4 regions of the Sphingomonas sp. NIBR02145 genome follow, and region 1 is predicted to be linked to each of the others. Evidence: predicted binding sites of a transcription regulator. Region 1 holds the regulator's gene; each other region holds the start of a gene.
What was found. Region 1 encodes LexA, which represses DNA repair genes until DNA is damaged. Its sites were predicted from a motif close to GTTCCNCNCTTGTTCT; they were not measured.
Positions count from the first base shown of each region.

Region 2: the regulator LexA is predicted to act here: its motif matches at 3,434-3,449, upstream of O3305_RS19945 (ImuA family protein).
Region 3: the regulator LexA is predicted to act here: its motif matches at 3,298-3,313, upstream of O3305_RS07105 (ImuA family protein).
Region 4: the regulator LexA is predicted to act here: its motif matches at 1,797-1,812, upstream of O3305_RS20150 (error-prone DNA polymerase).

Region 1 covers NZ_CP114791.1:485,195-490,848, forward strand. The annotation lists gene O3305_RS02330 (ComEC/Rec2 family competence protein) at 1-1,257, shown strand, start outside; gene O3305_RS02335 (EF-hand domain-containing protein) at 1,284-1,979, shown strand; gene lexA (transcriptional repressor LexA) at 1,983-2,675, opposite strand; gene O3305_RS02345 (molybdopterin molybdotransferase MoeA) at 2,734-3,921, opposite strand; gene O3305_RS02350 (peptidoglycan-binding domain-containing protein) at 4,040-4,444, opposite strand; gene O3305_RS02355 (hypothetical protein) at 4,458-5,513, opposite strand; gene O3305_RS02360 (hypothetical protein) at 5,510-5,654, opposite strand, start outside.
Region 2 covers NZ_CP114791.1:4,359,559-4,365,212, reverse strand. The annotation lists gene O3305_RS19965 (hypothetical protein) at 1-141, opposite strand, end outside; gene O3305_RS19960 (hypothetical protein) at 143-373, opposite strand; gene O3305_RS19955 (Hsp20 family protein) at 438-941, opposite strand; gene O3305_RS19950 (Y-family DNA polymerase) at 1,194-2,750, opposite strand; gene O3305_RS19945 (ImuA family protein) at 2,671-3,402, opposite strand; gene O3305_RS19940 (TonB-dependent receptor) at 3,664-5,654, shown strand, end outside.
Region 3 covers NZ_CP114791.1:1,604,978-1,610,631, forward strand. The annotation lists gene O3305_RS07090 (error-prone DNA polymerase) at 1-497, opposite strand, end outside; gene O3305_RS07095 (hypothetical protein) at 579-746, shown strand; gene O3305_RS07100 (DUF6504 family protein) at 772-2,235, opposite strand; gene O3305_RS07105 (ImuA family protein) at 2,501-3,277, opposite strand; gene O3305_RS07110 (sensor histidine kinase) at 3,513-4,439, opposite strand; gene O3305_RS07115 (GAF domain-containing protein) at 4,838-5,488, opposite strand.
Region 4 covers NZ_CP114791.1:4,393,431-4,399,084, reverse strand. The annotation lists gene O3305_RS20150 (error-prone DNA polymerase) at 1-1,771, opposite strand, end outside; gene O3305_RS20145 (hybrid sensor histidine kinase/response regulator) at 1,886-3,790, opposite strand; gene O3305_RS20140 (hypothetical protein) at 4,054-4,257, shown strand; gene O3305_RS20135 (BLUF domain-containing protein) at 4,447-4,842, shown strand; gene O3305_RS20130 (hypothetical protein) at 5,072-5,488, opposite strand; gene O3305_RS20125 (hypothetical protein) at 5,650-5,654, opposite strand, start outside.

The DNA.
Region 1 (5,654 bases):
CCCCTGGTTGCGGCGGGGGCAGGTGCGCTGGCGGCGATCGGCTATACGCTGCTCACGGGCGCGGAAGTGCCGACGATCCGCTCCTGCGTCGCCGCCCTGCTGGTGCTGCTGGCGCTGAGCCTGGGGCGTGAGGCGATCACGCTGCGGCTGGTTGCGGCGGGTGCGGTGATCGTGCTGCTGCTTTGGCCCGAGGCGCTCGCGGGCGCGAGCTTCCAGCTGAGCTTTGCGGCGGTGACGGCGATCGTCGCATTGCACGAGAGTCCATTCATGCACCGCTGGTTCGGCAAGCGCGAGGAGGGGCGGGGCGCGGCGTTGCTGCGCGGTATCGGTTCGCTGCTGCTGACCGGCGTGGCGGTGGAGCTCGCGCTGATGCCGATCGGGCTGTTTCATTTCCACCAGGCCGGGATTTACGGCGCGCTCGCCAATATCGTCGCGATCCCGCTCACCACCTTTGTGATCATGCCCCTGGAAGCGCTGGCGCTGCTGCTCGATGTGGCGGGGCTGGGCTGGCCGGCCTGGTGGCTTACCGATCAGGCGCTGCAGCTGCTGCTCTGGATAGCACGGACCACGGCTGCCGCGCCGGGCGCGGTCGCGGCGTTCCCCACCATGCCGGGCGGCGCCTTTGCGCTGATGGTCGCGGGCGGGCTGTGGCTGGCCCTTTGGCGGACGGGCGTGCGCTGGGCGGGGGCGGTGCCGCTTGTCATGGGGTTGGGCTGGATGCTCGCCACGCCGGCGCCGGATCTGATCGTGACCGGCGACGGACGGCACCTCGCGATCCGCATGGCGGATGGCAGCATGGCGCTGCTGCGCGATCGGGCGGGTGACTATACCCGCGACATGCTCGCGGAAACCGGCGGCAGCGATGTCGAACCGGTTGCCTTGTCCGACCAGCCGGGGGCTGCTTGCAGCCTCGATTTGTGCCTGATCGAGCATCGTGCCGGGGCGCGGGTGTGGCGGGTTGCGGCGACGCGGAGCGGCTATGCCTTGCCCTGGGCCGAATTCACTACGCTATGTCGCAAGGTCGATGTGGTGATCAGCGACCGGCGCCTGCCGGCGGGCTGCGCGCCGCGCTGGCTCAAGCTCGATCGGCCGCAGCTGGCCAGGACCGGCGGGCTGGCGATTGCCTTTGCCAGCGGTCGGGTGGCGATGGTGCGTGGCGGAGGGCGGCATCCCTGGCGCGACCCGCCGAAAGTGCAGCCGGTCTATGTGCCGGAGCAGGGACTTGCACCTGTCCGGACACGAAATCGCTGGCGCTGACAGGGGCTTCGGGTTCTCCTCGGAGCATGATCCGGAACCCGAAGAAAAGCGACACGATCGAAGTGCGGCTGCCCCATGCGGTGAAGCGCGCCTTCATGGAGCAATGCCGGGCCGAAGGGCGGACGGCGAGCGATGTGGTGCGCGGCTATGTCGATGCGCATCTCGCCGGCGACGCGCCTGCGCCAAGCCGGTTGCGCCGCTGGTGTCGCCCCTTGGCCGCCGCAGGGATGATCGGGGCGATCGGGCTGGCCATGCCTGTCGCGGTGACTGCCGCACCGGATTTCCGGCCGAGCTATGCCGCGTTCGATCGCAATCATGACGGAGTGCTCACCCCCGACGAATTCGGTCCGAAGCGCGCCGAGCCGCGAATCCGGTGCGGAGAGCATCGGGTGATGGCGCTGCCGCTGCGCCGGGCCTCGATGCCCGATATTCGCGGGTTGCGGCCCTTTGCCATTTCCGCGTCCGACTTCACCCTGGCCAAGGCCGATGCCAATCGGGACGGCAGGGTCAGCTTCGCCGAATTCGCGGCGCACCGGCTCAGGATGTTCCGCGCCGGCTTCAACCTGCTCGATGCCGATCATGACGGCACGCTTTCGCCCGCCGAATATGCCGCCGCTTGGAACCTGTTCCGATTCCTCGGCCGGCAGCCCGATGTGGCGCCGTTCCAGGAACTCGACCGCAATGGCGACGGCAAGGTCGCCTGGAACGAGTTCCTGGCCTGAGCCTCAGTACTTGCGCAGCAGGCCGGCCAGCCGGCCCTGCACGCGGACCTGATCGGGACGGTAGCGCTGGGCGTTATAGTCGCGATTGGCCGGATCGAGCCGGATCATCGCGCCTTCCTTGCGGAAATACTTCAAGGTCGCCTCGGCATCGTCGATCAGCGCCACGACGATCTCGCCGTCGCGCGCCGTCTCGGTACGGCGGATCAGCGCATAGTCGCCGTCGAGAATGCCGGCCTCGACCATCGAATCGCCGGCCACCTCAAGCGCATAATGCTCGCCCGAGCCGAGCAAGGCCGCCGGAACCGGGAGCATCGACGAGCCTTCCAGCGCCTCGATCGGCGTACCCGCGGCGATGCGGCCGTGGAGCGGGATCTCGATCACATCGTTCGCGGGAACTGGTATCTGGGCCGCAGGGGAGGGATTCGAAACGGCCACCGCGGGGGCGGCGGACCTGGCCGCAGCGGCCGGCTTCGCATCGCCGCGCTCGGGCATGCGGAGCACTTCGAGCGCGCGGGCGCGGTTCGGCAGGCGGCGAATGAACTCGCGCTCCTCCAGCGCAGAGATCAACCGATGCACCCCCGACTTCGACTTGAGATCGAGCGCTTCCTTCATTTCCTCGAACGAAGGCGAGACGCCGGTCTCGGCAAGCCGATCGGCAATGAAGCAGATGAGCTCGTGCTGCTTGCGCGTGAGCATCCGGTTTCTCCTGGCGTGGAACAGACTGCGAACGTTTATGCAATGTTCCGCGCGCTTGTCAAGCGATGTCGAGGATTTCCGCCGAGTCGCCCGTTTTCGCCTCCGGCGCCCCGGCCGGACGCACGATCAGGCACGTCGCCCGTGCCAGCGTGCGCAGCATCGAGCTGTCCTGGATCGTCGCGGCAAAGGCGCGGCCCTCGACCAACTCGGCGCGGAGATAGTCAGCGCGCGCGCCCGTGGCGGGCAGCGGTTCGCCGAGCGGCACCGACCGGCTGCGCGGCAAGGGATCGGCGGCCCCCGCCAGATGCGCGACCAGCGGCCGCACGAACAAAGTCGCGGTGGCGAACACCGACACCGGATTGCCGGGCAGGCCGAGCAGCATCGCCTCGCCGAGCCGCCCGGCCATCATCGGCTTGCCCGGGCGCAGCGCGATCTTCCAGAAATCGATCTCCGCTCCCGCCGCGAGCAGCGCCGGGCGAACCAGGTCATGATCGCCGACCGAGGCCCCGCCGGTGGTGACGAGCAGATCGCAGTCGAGCGCGCGGAACGCGGCCTCGAGCACGCCCAGGCGATCGGGCAGGATGCCGAGGTCGATCAGCTCGACCGGAAGATCGGCCAGCATCGCGGTGAGCAGCAGCCGGTTGGTCTCGGGGATCTGGTCGGGCCCGAGCGGCGCGCCTGGCGGAACCAGCTCGTCGCCGGTGGAGAGCAGCGCAACCCGGACCTTGCGGCGGACGGGCAGGGTCGCGTGGCCGGCCAGGGCGGCAAGCGCGAGGGCGGCGGAGGTGATCCGGGATCCGGCGCGGAGCAATACATCGCCCTCGCTGAAATCGAGCCCGCGCGCACGGACATTGCCGCCAAGGCGCAGCGGGCCTTCGCCGGCAAGGGTGAGGCGGTCGCCCTCCCGCGCGGCTTCCTCCTGGACGAGTATGGTGTCGGCACCGGACGGCAGCGGCGCACCGGTGAAGATGCGGACGGCCTGGCCCGGGGAGACCTCGCCGGCAAAGCCACGCCCGGCAGCGCTCTCGCCGATCACCTCCCACGGGCCGGGCAGGTCGGCGAAGCGGATCGCATAGCCGTCCATCGCCGACAGGGCGGAGGCGGGCTGGGTGCGGAGGGCGAGAATGTCTCGCGCGACCCAGCGCCCGGCGGCCAAAGTGATCGGCACCTCCTCCTCGGCAAGCGGGGCGGCGCGCACGAACAGGCGCTGCTGGGCTTCGGCGACGGGGACGAGGGCGGCGGCCATGGTTGGTGACTAGGGCAAGCGGGCGGGGGTGCGCCAGTAGATGGTGAGGCCGAAGGCAGTCTTCATCTCGGTCACAGTGGAGCGCCTTGTACGCTGTTATGGGGCGACCCGAACTCCGTTATTCCTCGACTACGTGGACCTTGCACGGATTGCGATAGGACGGGTCAGGCTTAAGGCCCAGCTGTTCAATCAACGCATCTTGGTCTTCGTCGTGATAGATTCCCGTGAAATTAGGACCGAAGACTTTGTGGACCAAGTCAGACCCCAACCGAAACTCCGATTGCGGCGAAAGGCCGGTCAGCCGCGCCAATGCAGCACGCGTTGTGGGTCCTGCCTTCCCGTCGATTGACCCGGCGTAGAGGTTTTGGTCGCGCAATCGCTGCTGGATCGCCTTGATAAGAACTGGATCGTAGTCTGCCAGCGATGCTCTGTCCCAACAGGTTTCCGCCTTTGCGGTGCCGAGTGCCAAGGGCGCGGCAGCCGACATGGCGAGGGCAAATATTCGCATAGGAACGCTGATCATGTTTTAGCCTCCTTCATTTAGCTGCTTCCAGCAGGGCCAGAGCGCGGCGTGGCCAAGGATCGTCGACATCGAATAGCCCGATCTTGGATTGCAATTCAGTAGCCAACGCCCGGGCTCGATGGCTCGGGTAGGAGGAGCTCAACACATCCATGATCGCTACTTGCAGCGGATAAACGGCATAGGGATCGGCCTGCCGCACAGCATCGATTGCTGGCGCTGCGGGGAGACCGCTGCGCGAAAGCGAGGCTGCGCGTAGTGCTGCTGCATCCTGCTGCACGACCGCATTTGCCGATGTCGTGCGCCCCACTGTAGCGAACAACCGTGCGGCCTGATCATAATCACCGCGATAATATGAGATCATTGCACCGGAAAAAGATGCGATCTCATTCGACTGCGTGCCGATATCGTAAAGATAAACCCATCCTCGGCGACGGTCAGGTGTCACCAGAGACGTCCAAGGTCCATCGTGTTCCAGTGCGCGCATGGTTGGTCCTACCTCTGGTCCCGTGCAAACGCGTGTTTTTGTTGGGCAGAGCTTGAGGGCGCTTGGTGTACTAAATAGTGCTACTACGTCGTGTCTTAGAGGCACTGCCCCCATGACGTATAGCTGGCGAGGGGCGCCAAGTGACAGAGTTCGTCCGTCGCGCGACACCCTCCACAGGGCCTGAGGTGGCGCTGCCTCGTCCTCAAGCTGCCGAGTTAGCAGATAAGCCTGAACGACAACGTCCGGTCCCACCGCTCGGGCGCTGCCCCACAGGATCATGTCAAGGTCGCGATTTTCACGAAGCGTCGATGCCGCGGTGCGCGCCGCATTGCCCGGCAGCACATCGTCTGACCAAATGACCAGCCCGCTTCCAAAGTCGCGGTTGACGGGGTTTGGCCAAGGTTTTTTGCGAAGTGTGCGCCACACTGCGAGATTGAGCGTCGCTGTTACGTTCGCGCCAATCGTTCCCTCGGCTTCGAAGCGAGGAAGGTAGATTGTGACATCCGGTAATTGTTGCGTTGCTGGCGCAGCTCCGCCGAATAGCGTTAACAGCAGCGCCCCGGCACAGATACGAAGCCGCTTCATGCCCGCCCTCGGCAGCGGCTCCGCAGGTCCGCCTGAATACCCGCTTTGACAACGTCTACAGACGTAAGCGTGGGAGGTAAGGCGTTGGCCAATAGTCCAGCCTGTTGAAGCAGGCGGCAACTCGTGGAAGGGGTGCCCGCC
Region 2 (5,654 bases), 1.1 Mb from region 1:
TGGTCCGGGCCGTCTGCCGAACCCGAGCGCGGTCTCGAGATCGCGCCGGATGTGCGCCGCCACCCGCTGCAGATCGGCCTCGCTGGGCTGGCCGCCGCGTGCGATGCACGCGACGATCTCCGGGGCGATCGTCCCGGGCATGTCAGGCGGCTCCGGGCTGGCCCGCGTCGAGCTGGCGGAGCGCCGCGAGCAGCTCGCCCACGGGGACGGGATCGCTGAGCTCGGGCGGCTTGCGCAGCCTGGGTTGCGAGCGGACGGCGTGTGCGTCCGAGGCCCAGGACGCCAGGATGGCACGCTTGACCTCGGGCTCGAGTTGCGGGTGCTCGACCAGTTCCCGCGGATCGCGCAGCAGCCCCAGGAAATGGACGGTCATCGTCGAATCCTCCTCGATGCGGTCAATCGGGACATGCCCGCCCTTGCCAGGCGGGCATGTCGGCTTACGCCGCTTCGCGGTCTGCGGGCTCGGCCTCGCTTACGGGTGTGGAAGGGCCCTCCAGCCGATCGTTGGCGGGCGCGGAAGCCGTGCCGCCGATCGCGATGCGCCGGGGCTTCATCGCCTCGGGGACTTCGCGCTTGAGCGCGATCCGCAACAGGCCGTTGTCGAACTGCGCATCCTCGACGACGACGAAGTCGGCCAGCTGGAAGCGGCGTTCGAAGGCGCGCGTGGCGATGCCGCGGTGCAGGAAGCGACCGGTGTCGCCCTCCTCCTCTTCCTTGCGGCCGGTCACGCTGAGCTGGTTGCTCTGCGCCACGATCTCGATCTCGTCGGGGCGAAAACCCGCGACCGCCAGGGTGATGCGATAGCGGTCCTCACCGGCCTGCTCGATATCGAACGGCGGGTAGCTGTCGGTCTCGCCGCGCGCGCCTGCCTCAAGCAGGTCGAACAGACGGTCGAAGCCGACCGTCGAGCGGCGATAGGGCGAAAAGTCGAAAGTCCTCATATCCAAATCCTCCATATGAGCAATTTGAGCACGAGGCGCACCGGGAGAGAGCCGGTGCCCTCAGGTCCTGCCGGACCGAGTTTTCGCGTCCGGCGACGCGAAGATGGTTTTTGCAAAGACGGCTTCAAGACCTCTTTCGGAGAATTTTTTTCGGCATCGCCGGGCCCGTCGCGAGGACGCAGGCGGCGCGTCCGCATGCGTTCCCCGAGGTCGAGCCGACGTCCTTTCGGCACCTGGCCCGTCCCGGCACGATCAGGCAAAGGCACCGTGGATGAACCAGGTCATCGGGCCGGTGGCGCCGCGCTCGCCATCGCCGAGGCGAAACAGCCAGTAGCGCCCGCCGCCCTCGACCTCGACCTGGAAATAATCACGCACCGAATAAGGCGCCCGTGCTTCCGTGCCGCCCTCGCGCCACCATTCGCCGTGCAGGCGCTCGGGCCCGTCGGCCTGGACCACCCGGTAGCGCTTGCGTCGCCAGACGAACATCGCCGGCGGATGATCGGGCAGCATCGCCGTCACCTGGATCGGCTGGGGTGGATCGATCAGCCGGCCGGGGCGCGGCAGGTCGTCGGCCCAGCGCGCGCCTGCGGCAGGGGCGAGCGCGGGCAAGGTCGCCACCGACCGCTCGGGCATGCCGCCCGGCAAGGGCGCGGCGCGGCGAAGGCTCGCTTCGCCGAAGCGGTTCGCGAGCGTGTCGACCAGGCCCGCCACGTCCGCCTCGCGACGGCCGGCGCGGGCAAGATCGGCCTGGGCGGCGGCCAGCGGCTCGACGAGCTGCGCTACCAGGGTCATCGCCTCGATGCCGAGCCCCGGCTCGATCTGGTCGATACGCGCCTGGAGCAGCCGGGCGAGATGGGCAGCGTCGCGCGTCGGCGTGGCGGTACCGACGCGGATCGCCTGCGTCTGGCCGTCGACGCGCTGGAAATGGCAGTCGAGCCGGCGCGCGCCCTTGCCGAGCCGGACGAGCTGCGCGGTTATGTCGCCGACGAGGTCGCCGATCACCCGGCCGAACGCCTCCGGCGTCGCGATCGGCTCGAGCAGGGCGCGGTGGGCGCGCGGCACCTGCGGCGCGAAGATCGGCTCGATCGGCTCGGGCGCGTGGCCGAGCGCCTGGTCGAGCCGCTGGTGCAGCACCCGGCCGAACCGGCGGGCGAGCGGGCCGCGCGGCGTCGCGAGGATCTGCTCGATCCGCTCGAAGCCGAGCTTGCGCAGCCCTTCGACCAGCGGCGCCTCGAGCCGCAGCGCCGCGAGGGGCAGCAGCGCCATCGCCTTGCGCTGGTCGCCAGGGGGGATCGCGACCGGCCGGCCGGCAAGCACGTGCCGGGCGACCGCATGGGCGCAGCCCGGCGTATCGGCCACCGCGACCTGTACAGCGAAGCCGGCGCCGGCGATGCGGCGGTGCAGGTCCTTGAGCAGCGCGCGCTCGCTACCGAACAGCGGCGCGCAGCCGGTGACGTCGATCCAGATGCCCCGGGGCGGATCGGGGGCGACGACGGGGGAATAGCGCGAGCACCACAAGGCGAGGCGCCGGAGCGCGGCGAGATCGCCTTCCGGATCGGCATCGACCACCATCAGCCCGGGCGCCAGGCTGCGCGCCCTGGTGACGGTCATGCCGGGCGCTATGCCTAAGCTGCGCGCAGCGGGATCGATCGCGGCTACGATCTTGCGGCCATGATCGGGGAGCGCGGTGACGAGCGGCCGGTCGCCGGCCGGCGCGGCGTCGCGAGACTCAGCTCGCGAGACGCCGCTCGTCCGCCGCAGCCGGTCGGTCGACCAGCTTGGCAGGTAGAGCGAGACGACCCTGCGCATCGCAGGCCTCCACGATCCAGGACTTGGGCTCGCCGCCGCGCACCCGCTCGAGGCGCAGGTCCCAGCGGGCGCGGCCGAGGCTGGGGATGCCGAGCGGCTCGCTGGGCGCGGCGAGCACGCGCCAGCGAGTGACCGCCGCGGTGCCTTCCGCGACGGCATCGACCGGGAAGGCCCGGCGGAACACGAAGGCCGTGGTGCCCGAGCTCTCGGCGGCAAGCTGCAGCCGCTTCGATGCCGTCGTCGTGAGCTTGGCGACCTCTCCCACCACCCCGGCGAGCCCGGGATGGCGCAGGCACTCCTCCATCGCCAGCAGGACGTTCGCGTCGCTGCCCGCCTCGACATGGACGACGCGGTCCGGATGCAGGCCTGCCAGGTCGAGCGCGGGCGCGAACAGGTCGCGCCATCTGAGGCACCAGAAGACCGGACCCTCGATCCGGGCGAGGATGCCGGCAAGGAAGACGGTGGCGGCGGCGTCGTCGCACAGCGCATCACTGCCGGCGACCTCATGGAGCGCGCCGGTCGCCAGGCCGCCGCCCGGAAGCCGCCCGTCGAGCGACGCGATCCCGAACGGTACCGCTGCGTGCCGCTGCCCTACGCCTTCGATGGCGGCGATGCGTGAACGCAGATCGGCAATGACAGCTGGCTGCCGCATGAAGGTCCAAGACTCGACAAGAGGTTGATTCGTTCCCTTTTTGTTCGGAAGAATGCCGGGCCGTCAAGAACGGGGCCCGACGCCGAGGTCCGGACCGGCTTGCCGAAAACGCGGGCCGGGCCGTTCGCGCAGAGACGAATCCTCGGGTCGTTACGGGGCCGTCAGCCAAGAAAAATATTTTGTGATCCGACCCCGTATTCCGCCGGCCCGCCCGTCAATCCCCCCAACGCCGCACGAAGCTCGGCGATTGGGAGGGTGGAAATGAGAGTCTCGAGAAAAGCATTCTGCGCCGCGCTGCTCGGCGCGACGGCGATCCCGGCCGGCATGGCGATCCTGCCGGCAAGCGCGCAGGAGGCATCGATCGCCTTCGAGCTGGCGCAGCAAGACCTTGGCGCAACGCTGCGTGCGCTCGCCCGCCAGGGCGGCCGCGAGATCCTGTTCGCCGACGCCGATATCCGCGGCCGCCAGGCACCGGCGATCCGGGGCAGGTTCACTATTGAGGAGGCGGTTCGCCGGGCGATCGCGGGCACTGACCTCGTCGTCGAGCAGCAGGCCGGGGCGCTCGTCGTCAGGGTGCGCGCCCGAGCAGCTGCGGAGGACGGCACCGACCCGGCGATCATGGTGACGGGCACGCGCATCCGCGGCGCCACCGGCCCCTCGCCGGTAATCGTGATGACGCGCCGCGGCCTCGAGGAGCAGGGCCTTCCGGACATGGCGAGCATTTCGCGGATCATCCCCCAGAATTTCACCGGCGGGCAGAACCCCGGGGTCGCGGGGGGCGGTGACCAGGGCGGCTACAACAACCTTAACAACGCGACCACGCTCAACCTGCGCGGGCTGGGCTCCGACGCGACGCTGACGCTCATCAACGGTCACCGCCTTCCTTACGACGCCGTCAACCAGGGCGTCGATATCTCGATCATTCCGCTGGCGGCACTCGAGCGCATCGAGGTCATCACCGACGGGGCCTCGGCATTGTACGGCTCGGACGCGGTCGGCGGCGTCGCCAACCTCATTCTGCGCCGCGACTATGATGGTATCCAGGCGAGCGCGCGCATCGGCGGCTCGGCCGATGGGGGCAATGTCCAGCAGCAATATTCGGGGGTCGGCGGCGCGCGCTGGACCGGCGGCGGCTTCATGGCCGCGATCGACTATAGCAAGGCGACGCCGATCTACGCCGACCAGCGGGACTATACGCGCGGCCTTGCCCCGTCTCAGATGCTCGGCAGCGGATATCGGCAGGTCAGCGGCGTACTGACCGGCCATCAGGACCTTGCGAGCTGGGTCTCGTTCGAGCTCGACGCCGAACTCGCCGACCGCCGGTCGCGCAAGGGGGTCGCCTATTCCGTGACAGCCCCGGTGACCACCTATGGCCAGCTCAGCCTGCCCATCGTGCGCTCCTATTCGGTTACGCCGTCGCTGCACTTCAAGCCTGGCGGCGGGTGGGAAGCGACCCTCGCGATGACCGATGGCGAGAGCGCGACCGTCAGCAACGCGAAGCGCTACATCAACGGGCTGACCCTGGGCCGCTCCGCCTATGACAACCACCTCACCAATTTCGAGGCGAGTGCCGAGGGCCCGCTCGCCCGTCTTCCTGGCGGCGAGGCGCGCCTCGCACTGGGTGGCGGGTATAGGCGGTTCCGGCTCGACTTCGATGTGCGATCGACGAGCGGCGGGGTCACAACAATAGCCCGTGACGCCAGCGAGCGGCGCGAGAGCCTGTTCGGCTATGGCGAGCTTTCACTGCCCCTTGTCGGCGCCGCCAATCGCATGCCCTGGCTCGACGCCCTGCGCCTCAGCGCCGCAGTCCGCTACGAACGCTATGCCGGCATCGACGAGGTCGCGACGCCGAAGCTGGGCCTGATCTACGCCCCCCATCCGGGCATCACGCTCAAGTACAGCTGGGGCAAGTCCTTCAAAATCCCGACCCTGAACCAGGTCAATCAGGCCCGCCAGGCCATCCTCCTGCGCGCCAACCAGTTCTCGACGCAGCCGACCCCGCCGCTCCCGGCGGGCTCGACGGTGCTGCTCGTGGCCGGCGGTAACGCGGACCTACGTGCAGAACGCGCGACCAGTTCGACGCTGTCGATCGAGTTCAAGCCGCTCGATGGCCTGCGTATCGAGGCGAGCGGATTCGACATCGACTATCGAGGCCGCATCGCCAACGCCGTGAGCGACTATACGACTGCGTTCACCAATCCGGCCGCGGCCAATTTCGTCTCTTTCGCACCCAGCGCCAGCCAGTTGCACGG
Region 3 (5,654 bases), 1.1 Mb from region 1:
AGCGCATGCAGCCGGGCCATATCGTCCGGACGGCGGCGAAAACTCATCGCGCTATAGCTGCGGGTCCCGAACAGGTCCGCCAGCTCAGCCAGGTGGCCAGCGGTCGCCTCGTCGGCCAAGTCCGGCACCAGGATCGCGACCAATCCCTCAGAATGATTAGCAATATCACTCCAATCAAGGATGCACCGCCCCTTGCCGCCTCGCGCTTTGCCGAGCGATAGCAGCCGGGTCAGCCGGGACCAGGCCGGCCGATCGGTCGAATAGAGCAGCAGCGCCCTGCCATCCGTCAGGTCGACTCGCGCGCCGGGAATCATGCGAACGCCGGTCGCCTTCTGCCCGTCCCAACCACGAACGACCCCGGCGACGCTGTTCCAGTCCGCCAGGCCCAATGCCTTGTGGCCCTGCAGCGCCGCGGCCGAAAACAGTTCCTCGGGTGCGCTCACGCCGCGCAAGAACGAGAAGTGGCTTGTCACCTGGAGTTCTACATAGGTTGTCATCCCGGGGCCGCTCCCCGCCCCATCGATGGACGCTGCCGGCAAGTCCATGGATCGACAGCATAGCTCCTTTGTTGGTGCGCCATGGACAATCGAAAAAACATCGTCGCCGTCGGGCTTCTGACCGCGTTCGACCTGGAGAGGCTGGGAAGCAGCTTTACCCGGGCGATCCCGGTCGAGGATGGCGAAAGCTTTGCAGATGTCCTGGAGAAGCTGGAGGCGATTGACTGGCCACCTGACCCGGGCGATTGAGGCACCGTTCGCTGAACCTGTGCCATCAGCCGAAAAAGCCATGCAGGTGCCAGCTTAGGTCGCCGGTCTCGGCCTCGACGCCGTCGCCCCGGCGGAACAGCCAGAAGCGCTGGCCGCCCTCGACCTCGACCCGGAAATAGTCGCGGATCGCCCAAAGCTCCCGGTCGGTCCGCCACCATTCGCCATGGATGCGCTCAGGCCCGTCGCCGGCCATGACGCGATACGCCTTGCCCCGCCAAGTGAAGCGGCGCGGCGGATGGTCAGGCAGCAGCGCCACCACATGGGTTAGCAGTTCGGGCTGGCGCAGGATTCGTACCGGCCGCTTCCAGACCGGCCAGCCTTCCGGATCGACAAGAGGCGCCAACCGCCGGACGGCGCGTTCGGGGACGTCGCTCTGCTCCAGCCCCAGGCGAAACACCGCGCCCTCCCCGGCCCTGCCGGTAAGCTGGTCAACGGCCGGGGCCAGGTCAGCAGGCACGTTCTCATCCGCCAGCAGGGCCGCGCCCGAACGCGCGCCGAGCGGCTCGCTATGCGGCACTGTCAGCCGCATTGCCTCGATGCCGAGACCGGGCTCGAGCCGGTCGATCCGCAGGCCGAACATTCGCTTGAGATGCCGCCCATCCCGCGTGGCCCGTGCGGCCCCGATCGAGAGGTGCTGGTCGGCTCCATCAACCCGCTCGGCCGTGATCATGGCGGTACGCACGCCCAGCCCCCGCCGCTCGAGCACGAGGACAAGGTCTCCCACAAGATCCGCGATTACCTGTGCGATTGCCTCGGGCGTGCCAATAGGCTCGAGCAGCCGCCGGGATACTTCCGGCGCCTCGAACGCGATGACCGGCACGATGGGCTCGGCAGCGCGCCCCAGCGCCTGATCGAGCCGGGCAAGCGCCGCCAGGCCGAGACGCCGTGCCAATGGTCCGCGCGGCATCGGCAGCAAATCCTGGATGCGCTCGAGCCCGAAACGTGCCGCCGATGCCAACGCCTCGCCCTCGAGCCGAAGCGCGGCCACCGGCAAATGCGCCAGCGCTGAGACCTCCTGCCCGGACGGCAGGATCGTCACTGGTTCTCCCCCAAAGCGAGCGAACGCATGGGCGGCTCCGGCGGTACCCGCGATTGCGATCCGTGCCGTGAAGCCGAGGCGCGCAAGGAATCGCAGCACCCGCCGGCAAAAGCGTGCCTCGCCCCCGAACAGATGGGTGGCCCCTGTCAGGTCGAGCCAGATCCCATCGGGACCGGAGGGAGAGGCAATTGGCGTCCACCTGCCAACGGCATGGAGCGCCAGACGCTCAAGCCAGACCTGATCGCCCTCCGGGTCGGCTTCGCGCACATCGAGATCCGCTACCAGCGCGCGGGCGTGTGCCGCAGCCATGCCGGGCGCCAGATCCCGCGCCAAGGCAATCGGACAGGCCGCCGTCACCACTTCACGCTGCCCAACACGCTCGATCAGGACGGTCGGGCGTTCCCAAAGCTCCAGGGTCGGCCTCGGCATTGCAGGCTGCGGGGGCGCCCCCTCATCTGGCGGCATGGCACGAAACGGATGCTGCGCCGGCTCAGAACGCCGGCCAAGCTCCCGCATGGGCGGGCGCTGATGCGCCGGCAGCCTGGCAATCCGCTCCGCTTCCCCTTGCCGGCTATGCGCAGCGTCCTGCGCCCAGCGGGAGCCGGGTCGCCAGCCACCGCCGCGCGGGACCGAGCATGCCCCGGGGTCATCGTCGACCGCCGGCGGCAGGACGGATGCTGTGGACCAGAACCGCTCAGGCGGCGCGACTGGCCGCTCCAGCCGCCGCAGCCGCTCGATTGCGAACTGGGGCAGGTAGAGCGAGGCGACCCTTGGCATCGCAAGCCTCGACCAGAAGAGAAAAGGGATTGCCGCCGCGCTGGCGAACAAGATCGACCGACCAGCAACTCCGCCCGACCCCAGGATGCGCCAACGGCACCGACGGCGCGCAGCCGATCCGCCAGCGCGTACATGCTGCGGACGGGATCTCGAGCGGATCGCGCGCCTTTCGCGCCCAGCGCCGCAGCAGCAGCATCGGCGTGCGCCCATCCGCGGCAGCGAGCTGAAGCCGGCGGGTTGCGGTCTGGTCGGCCGCCTTCACCTCGGCAACTACCGCGGCAAAGCTCCCGTCGCGCAGGCAATCCTCGGCAAGGGCGAGTGCCATGACCTCGTCCCTGCCCTGGCAATAGATCAGCTTCGTCGGCGGGAGCCCCGCCTGCTCAAGGCCCGGCGCGTAGAGATCGAAGCTCGTCAGAGCCCAGACACTGGTCGCAGTGGCTTCACGGGCAAAACGCGCGGCCACACCGGCAGCGAACAGGGTCGCCGCTGCATCGTCGCCCAAGGTGGGAGATGCAGCCGCGATCTCGTGCAGGCCGCCACCGTCCAACCCGCCATGGGCAAGCCGCGAGTCGATCGCCTCGATCCCGAATGGTAACAATGGGGCACCGCTCGTCACCGGCACGGCGATACGCGCCTTCAGCTCGGCGAGCAGGCGTGCGCGATCATTCTCGGGAAAGGGAGCGGCGGTTTGCATAAGGGAATAACGACTCGTTCGTTCCCATTATGTTCCGCGCATATCGTCCCTTCGTCAAGCCATGGGTTTTACCCACGCCCGTCATCAGGCGCGTTGCTACCCGGGCGGCCAACAAAGGGTGGAAAGCGGACGGGCGGCTTCTGCGAGGATCGGCCTTGCGAGACTTGGGAGATTAGTCGACCGGACAGAGACGGAGGTGAGCAATCCCATCCTGGGTCCAGGCGTGCACCTTAGATCACCCCCCCTCGACATCCGGAATAAATACGGCTGTCGTAAACCCTGAAGCGCTGTGTCGCCGCTCCACCTTGCCTCCGAGTTGCTTCGCGAGGAGTCGAACAAGCTTGGACCCGAGGCCGGGCTTGCTCTCGCTGTCACAACCGATGCCATCATCCGAAACGATGATCTCCAAGCCGCTGTCCCTCTGGGTGATCTCAACCCTCACGATCCCACCGCTCTCGCCGGGATACGCATATTTGAAACTGTTGGTCACCAGTTCGTTCACGATCAGGCCGAGTTGGACTGCAACGGGTCCAGCCACGTCAATGGGGTCGCACTTCACCCGCACCGCAATGGGGCGCACGTCGCGCAAAAGATCTCCCAGCCCGTGGCACAATCCGCCGACATAGTCCGCAAGATTCACCCGTCGGTAGTTTCTGCTCTCGCGCAGCCGCTCCTGCGCTTGGGCCACGACGAGCACCCGCGCGTTGGCTGCGTCGAGCGCCGCGCGGACCTCGGGATTATTGGATGCGCGGCTTTGCAGATTCATGGCGGCAGAAATGATTGAGAGATCGTTTTTTGTGCGGTGCGCGAGTTCCTCCAGAAGCAATGCCTTAGCGGCCTCGCTTTCGTTGAGTTTCGTGATCGTCTTGCGCAACAACTCCGTGACGGCCGACATCGTAAATCCGATCAGGACGAATATCGCCAAGGCCAGCCACGCCTGCATCCCGACGTTGAGTGTGAATCTCGGTTCTATGAAGAGATAGGCAGCGATCGCCGCGCTGAGGATAGTCGCAAAGAATCCAGACCCCCGGTCAAACAGCAGTGCGCAGAGAAATACCGCGGGAATGAATAGCAGCAGGGGAAAATGCTGTAGCGGCCCCTCGAGCGCGTAACGAAGGCCCGTCGCTGAAAGGATGATAAGAGCGCTGGTCCCATATCGCACTGCGGTGCCATGCCCTCGGTTCGGGAGAAGCCGGACCACTAGGTTTTCGATTGATGGAGCTCTCGGGGCGTCCGACATATTCTGCAGGCCACCTTTCCAGCCGCGCCGGGATGTGAACCATTCGAGCGGCGCGCGCGCTAACTCAGATCAACCTGGAGGTATCGCCTCTAAACTTGTGTTCACTGGTTCGTGCCTCCGATGAAGCGTCGCGCAACGTGCGGCATCGCCATAACGACGACGGTCCGGAATTGGGGCTTTTGGCCTCCTGTCCGCTTCTGGACGGGCGGCTGCCCGGCTGAGCGACCGACAAGCGGTGGACTGCCGCCCGACCGATATCAGCGCTTCCCTAGCCGTTCCAAGGGCACATCTTGCGCTGCATGCGACCAGCCCCGGAGCCTCTATTTCCAATGAGCCCCAAATTTCGCCTCCATCCGACGAAGTTCCTCATCAAGCACGGCCACCTCAGCATCGTTCTGGTCCGCAACTGCGAAGCGGATGCGGGTACTGAGCTCGGCCATGGCATATTTGGCGTATGCCAGCGCATTTGCTTCGCGCTCGATCACCTCTGTCGCTTGGCTTGCGAGGGCCTTCAGGAACTCAAGGCCGTTCGCGTCCACGGTCCGGGGTTTCTGGTCCAGAAGGCATAACGTACCCAGCGCAAAGCCATCGCTGGTTACGAGAGGTGCGGCGAAATAGGCACGCACGTTCATCTCAAGCACGGCGGGAGCGAACTTGAAGCGTGGCTCGTGCCAAGCATCGGGGACACACAAAGGCGCGTAATTGCGAACTCCAATCGCGGCGTCGCAGAAGCTGTCCGGCCTGGCGAACTCCCTAGGATCGAAGCCGTAGGCGACGGCTAGCCACAATGTGGAGCGGTCGACGATAGACACTGCGGAAAAGGGAAAACCGGTCTCTGCGGCGACCCACTCAACGATTTGGGAGAGCTCGGCGTCACCGCTCATGCCAAACACGCCGCTCGTCAGCACGCGCGCCTGACGGCGAAGCTCTGCGAGTTCCCGCTGGTTACATTCGCGAGCCTGTTCGATCAATCGAACCTCCTTAATCGATCCCGCGCCTCTATACTCGCGCTAGCGCCAACTCAGGCGCGAACCACTGTCACCTGACAAATATTATTAAGCCATTCAATGATAATGAGGCAATTCTACCAAATTTAAACGAGGCGCGCGCATGTAATATTGCTCACCAGCTCAGAGA
Region 4 (5,654 bases), 1.1 Mb from region 1:
GCAGCATCGCCATCTGCGCGCGGCTCTCGATCTGGAAGACGCCGAGCGTGTCGGCCTTGCGGATCATCGCATAGGTAGCCGGATCCTCCGCCGGGATGGTCGCGAGGTCGAGCGCGACGCCCTTGTCGGCCTCGAGGAATTCGAAGGCGCGCCGCATGCAGCTCAGCATGCCGAGCGCCAGCACGTCGACCTTCATGAAGCCCAAAGCGTCGATGTCGTCCTTGTCCCATTCGATGACCTGGCGGTCCTCCATTGCGGCGGGCTCGATCGGCACCAGGTCGTCGAGCCGGTCCCGGGTCAGCACGAAGCCGCCGGGGTGCTGGGAGAGGTGCCGCGGCGTGTTGATCAGCTGCCGCGCCAGCTCGAGCGTGAGCGCGAGCCGGGGATCTGCCATGTCGAGATTGAGTTCCTCGGCTTGGACGGAAGTGACACCCTCGCGGCTCCAGCCCCAGACCTGGCTCGCCAGCCCGGCAGTCATGTCCTCGCTGAGCCCCAGCGCCTTGCCGACCTCGCGTACCGCCCCGCGCGCGCGGTAGCGGCTGACGACCGCGGTGAGCGCGCTGCGGTCACGGCCATAAGTCTCGTAGATCCACTGGATCACTTCCTCGCGCCGCTCATGTTCGAAGTCCACGTCGATATCCGGCGGCTCCCTGCGCTCGGCGCTGACGAAGCGCTCGAACAGAAGTTCGGAGCGGACCGGATCGATCGACGTGATGCCGAGGCAATAGCATACCGCCGAGTTGGCGGCCGAGCCCCGGCCCTGGCAGAGGATGTCCCGCGAGCGCGCGAAGGCGACGATGGAATGGACGGTCAGGAAATAGGGCGCGTAGTCGAGCTGGCCTATGAGGCGCAGCTCATGCTCGAGCTGCGCGCGGATCTTCGGCGTCACGCCGTCCGGATAGCGCCCGGGGGCCTTCTCCCAGGTCAGCCGCTCCAGCTCCTGCTGGGGGGTGCGCCCCGCCCCCTTGATCTCGTCGGGATATTGATAGCGGAGGTGCTCGAGGTCGAAGCTGCAGCGCTCCGCAATCTCGAGGCTTCGTACGACCGGACGCGTATCGCCGAGATAGCGGCGGTACAGCCGCTCCATCTCCGCGCCGGTCTTCAGGTGCCGGTCGGCGATCCTTTCGCGGCGGTCGCCCAGCGCATCGACCGTACATTTCTTCCGGATGCAGGTGACCACGTCCTGCAGCAAACGCCGCTCCGGCGCGTGATAGAGCACATCGCCCGTCGCCACGGTGGCGACCCGCGCCTTCGCCGCCATTTCGCACAGGTCGCGCAGTCGCACCGCGTCGCGCGGGCCGCGGCGCAGCGCAAGCGCCAGATAGGATCGGTCGGCGAAGATACGGCTGGTCCGGTCCAATGCCGCCAGAGTATCGGCATTGGCCCGGTCCGGAACCAACACGCCGATAAGTCCCTGGTTCCAGGTCTCGATATCGCCCCAGTCGAGATGACAGGCGCCCTTGCCGGCCCGGCTCTTGCCGATCGAAAGCAGGCGTGTGAGCCGGCTCCAGGCGGTCCGGTCGGTCGGATAGACGAGCAGGGCTGTGCCATCGGCCAGATCGAGCCTGCAGCCGGCAATGGAGCGCACGCCGGTCGCCTTCTGGGCGTCCCAGGCGCGCACGATTCCCGCGACCGAGTTGCGATCGGCGATACCGAGCGCGGGAAGACCGAGCAGCGCCGCCGCAGCAAACAATTCCTCGGGCGAGGAGGCGCCGCGCAGGAAGCTGAAATGCGTGGTTACCTGGAGTTCGACATAAGAGGGGCTGGACATGGGACGAGTCGGCAAGAGGAACGGTGTTCCTTATATGTTCTTGCCGGCCGGGTCGAATCGATCCTCAGGCCTCATTGCCCCGGACCGACGCTCGTGTCCGGGGCCGACCGCCGCCTAGTCGCCCTGCGCCAGCAACGTGCGGATCGCCACCGCAAGCGTCTGGAGCTTGTATGGCTTGCGAAGAATGGGAAATTCCCGCTGGTCCGCGGGAATGAACTGCTTGCTGCTATAGCCGCTCGCCAGCAGCACCGCGACCCGATCGTTCTGCTCGCGCACGCGCTTGGCAAATTCCAAGCCGTTCATGCCCGGCATGACGATGTCGGAGAATATCAGGTCGACCGAGTTGTCTCTCAGGCGCTCGAGCGCTTCCTCGCCGCTCGCAGCCTCGACCACCTCGCAACCGAGATCCTCGAGCAGCTGTCGCGCGAAATAGCGGACATGGTCGCTATCCTCGACCAGCAGCACATTGAGGCCGGCGGAAATCGAGACTTGGGGATCGAGCTCTGCCCCCTTTTGCGCCGGCTTGTCGGTCCGGGGCAGCAGAATGCGGACCGTCGTGCCGTGGCCGAGCTCCGATTCGATGGTTGCGGAACCCCCGGATTGCACGGCGAACCCATGGATCTGGGACAGGCCGAGCCCGGTGCCCTTTCCGGCCGGTTTGGTCGTGAAGAAGGGCTCGAAAACGCGCTCCAGCTTCTCGGGCGCGATGCCCTCCCCGGTATCGCTGATCGCAAGGCACACCATGTCGCCCTCGGGCCGCGAAAGGTTGCTCGTCACGAGACGGATCTGGCCTCCGTTCGGCATCGCATCGCGCGCATTCAACACCGCATTGAGCAACGCAGTCTCCAGCCCCGTCGGATCGATCTCGACCGGCCAGAGCGCCGGCGCCAGGTCGAGCTCGAGCGCGACATTGCCGCCCAGCGTACGCTGGAGCATCTCGGCCACCGCATCGAGACGAACGCTCAGATCAAGAACCTCGGGCTCGAGCGGCTGGCGCCGCGCAAAGGCCAAAAGCTGCGAAGTCAGGCTGGCGGCGCGCTCGGCGGTCTCCAGCATGACGTGGAGATAGCGGTTACGCTTTTCGGCGGGCAGGTCCGGCTGCTGCAGAAGGAAATCGGTCGAGCCGCGGATCACGGTCATCAGATTGTTGAAGTCGTGCGCGATGCCTCCGGCCAGCTCGCCGAGTGCCTGGAGCTTCTGCGACTGGAGGAGCGCGGCCTGGGTGTCGCGCAGCTCGTCCTGCGCGAGCTTGCGCTCGGTCACGTCGCGCGTGATCTTCGCGAAGCCGATATGGGTGCCGACCTCGTCGTAGATCGGATCGATGACGACATGGGCCCAGAACAGCGATCCATCCTTGCGGACGCGGCGAGCCTCGGCCTCGAACTTGCCTTCGCGCAGTGCCGTCTCGAGCGCCATGGCCGGCGTGCCCCGCGCGCGATCCTCTTCGGTGTGGAAGAGCGAGAAATGCTCGCCCAGCACCTCCTGCTCCTCATAGCCCTTGATTGCGCGGGCGCCGGCGTTCCAACTCGTGATGCGTCCGCTCGGATCGAGCATGTAGATGGCATAGTCGTGTACGCCCTGCACGAGCATGCGGAATTGCAGTTCGCTGGCCAGGCGCGCCTGTTCGAGCTGGCGCCGCTCGGTGATATCGCGCGTGATCTTGGCGAACCCGACCAGCGTCCCATCCTCGGCGCGGATCGGGTCGAGCACCGCATGCGCCCAGAACCGGCTGCCGTCCTTGCGCACTCGCCAGCCCTCGACCTCCGACCGCCCCTCGTCGGCCGCCTTGGCAAGCGCTTTGGCGGGAAGCCCGGCCGCGCGATCCTCCGGCGTAAAGAAACGCGAATAATGCTCGCCGACGATCTCCTCTGCGGCATAGCCCTTGAGCCGCTCGGCACCCGCGTTCCAGGTGACGATCCGGCCTTCGCGATCGAGCATGTAGATCGCATAGTCGATCACCGACTGGACCAGTATCTCGAACCGGTTTGCGACAGGATCCTCGAGCGGCGATTGGACCATATTATTCCCTGAAAAGAAGGCGCTGCGCCGCCATAGCGCGCATGGGCACGGCCGCGCAAATCCCGCTAGAAGGCGGAGATTGCTGGAAATTGTCCGGCTCCTCCGGGCCGCAGGATGCGCCACGACCGGAGCGCGCCCGAGGGGCGAGCATAGCTCAAACGGCGGGCCAGTTATGACTGTGGGCGGAACGTGCGCGTTGCCAAGGGGTTGATATCACCGCGTGGAAAGTATGCCCTGAAGTCAGCTAAGTGCAGGAAATCATTGTGTCGGATCCTCGTATCGTCGCCATTGGTCTGCTTACCCGGCAGGACCCGGAACGGCTGGGAGAAAGCTTCCGGGGCGCGATACCAGTGCCGGCCGATGGAGGGTTCGACGATCTCTTGCGCCAGCTCGACCAGGTCGAGCTGGCCGCCTCGGGCCGCGGCGTCCTGTTGGTTGCCGATCCTGCGTCGCACGGCGAGACATGATCTTCGCTCCGCCGGCTTGCTGCCATGCACGGTCCATAGCGGAGTTCGCCCATCATAGCGCGGCAGGCAAGTTCGCCCCCTATCACGCTCGAACCCACGATACCGTTTGCCCGACACGAGTCCTGATCTGGGTTAATTCGTGATTTATTAGGTAGTTAGCGCCCAGATGACCTCTGCAAGGAGAATTCGATGCTGCAACTTCTCTACATCAGCTCGGCGCGCAAGAACGAAGTCATCGATCTCGACCAGCTCCTTGCACAGGCGCAGCGCAACAATGCGCGCGACGAGATCACCGGCCTTCTCTACACCGATGGGCGTCGGTTTCTCCAGGCGCTCGAAGGACCGAAGACCGCGGTCGAGGACGTCTTCCTTCGCATCATCGCCGACCCTCGCCACCATGCGCTGGTGCTTCTCTCGCGGCGCGAAACCACGCGGCGCGAATTCGGCGAATGGTCGATGGCCCGCCGCAGCTTCCAGGAGACGCAGGACCAGTTCGGCGGCCGTATCGCCGCACTTTGCCGGGATACCGATCCGTCGATCCGCGGCACCTTCGCCGGGCTGGTCGACGTGCGGGACGCCGCCTAGCCCTCCTTGGGTCCGAAGTCGCCCATATCGTCCCGCGACGGCTGCTGCGGCGGTCGAGCGCGATCCGAACCCGGTCCGCTAGCTCCCCTTGCGATAGGGCTTGCCGACCACGTCGAGCTGTGTGCCGCGCGGAATATCCGCGACAAGATCCTCGTTATAGCCGGTCGTCATCAGAATGGGCAGCAACGGCTGGCAACCGAAGTACCCACGGCACCGGCGAAACACAACGCTAGGACTTGCCGCCTGTGGCGGTGTCGCCAGCCAGCATCGATTCGACCATGGCGCCACCGACGCCCGCGATCGCAGTCTGCGCCAGCTCCTTCACTTCCTGCCGGCCGATATCGATCGCACTCTCCGTGGCGCCGCGCGCGACGTCCTCCAGCGTGTCCGCGAGCGGACCGAGAACCTCGGCTTCGCGGCGCGTTACGGGCAACAGCAGCGCGATTCCGGCGCCGATCGTGGCAGCACCAAGCGCGGCGGTAATCGGATTTTCCGCGACCTGCCGCGCACCTGCCGATGCCAGCCGGCCGAGGCGACCGCCAGCGCCGGCGATCGCGGCGCGGCCTGTGTCGATGCGGCGTGCCTTGTGCGCGCCCCGTGCCTCGCTCGTGGCGGCGTTGAGCTTCGTAGCGGTCTGACGGGTCATGCGAGCGCCTCCTTTGCGCGTGCCTGGCTACCGGACCCGGACCGAACCAGCCCGGCCTTGAAAATGCGTCCGGCCGCGAAGCCCAGCAGCGAGGCCGCGCCGATCGCGATCACCGGGTTGCGCCCGATGACGCGCCGCGTGCCGTCGGCGATTTCGTCCAGTTACG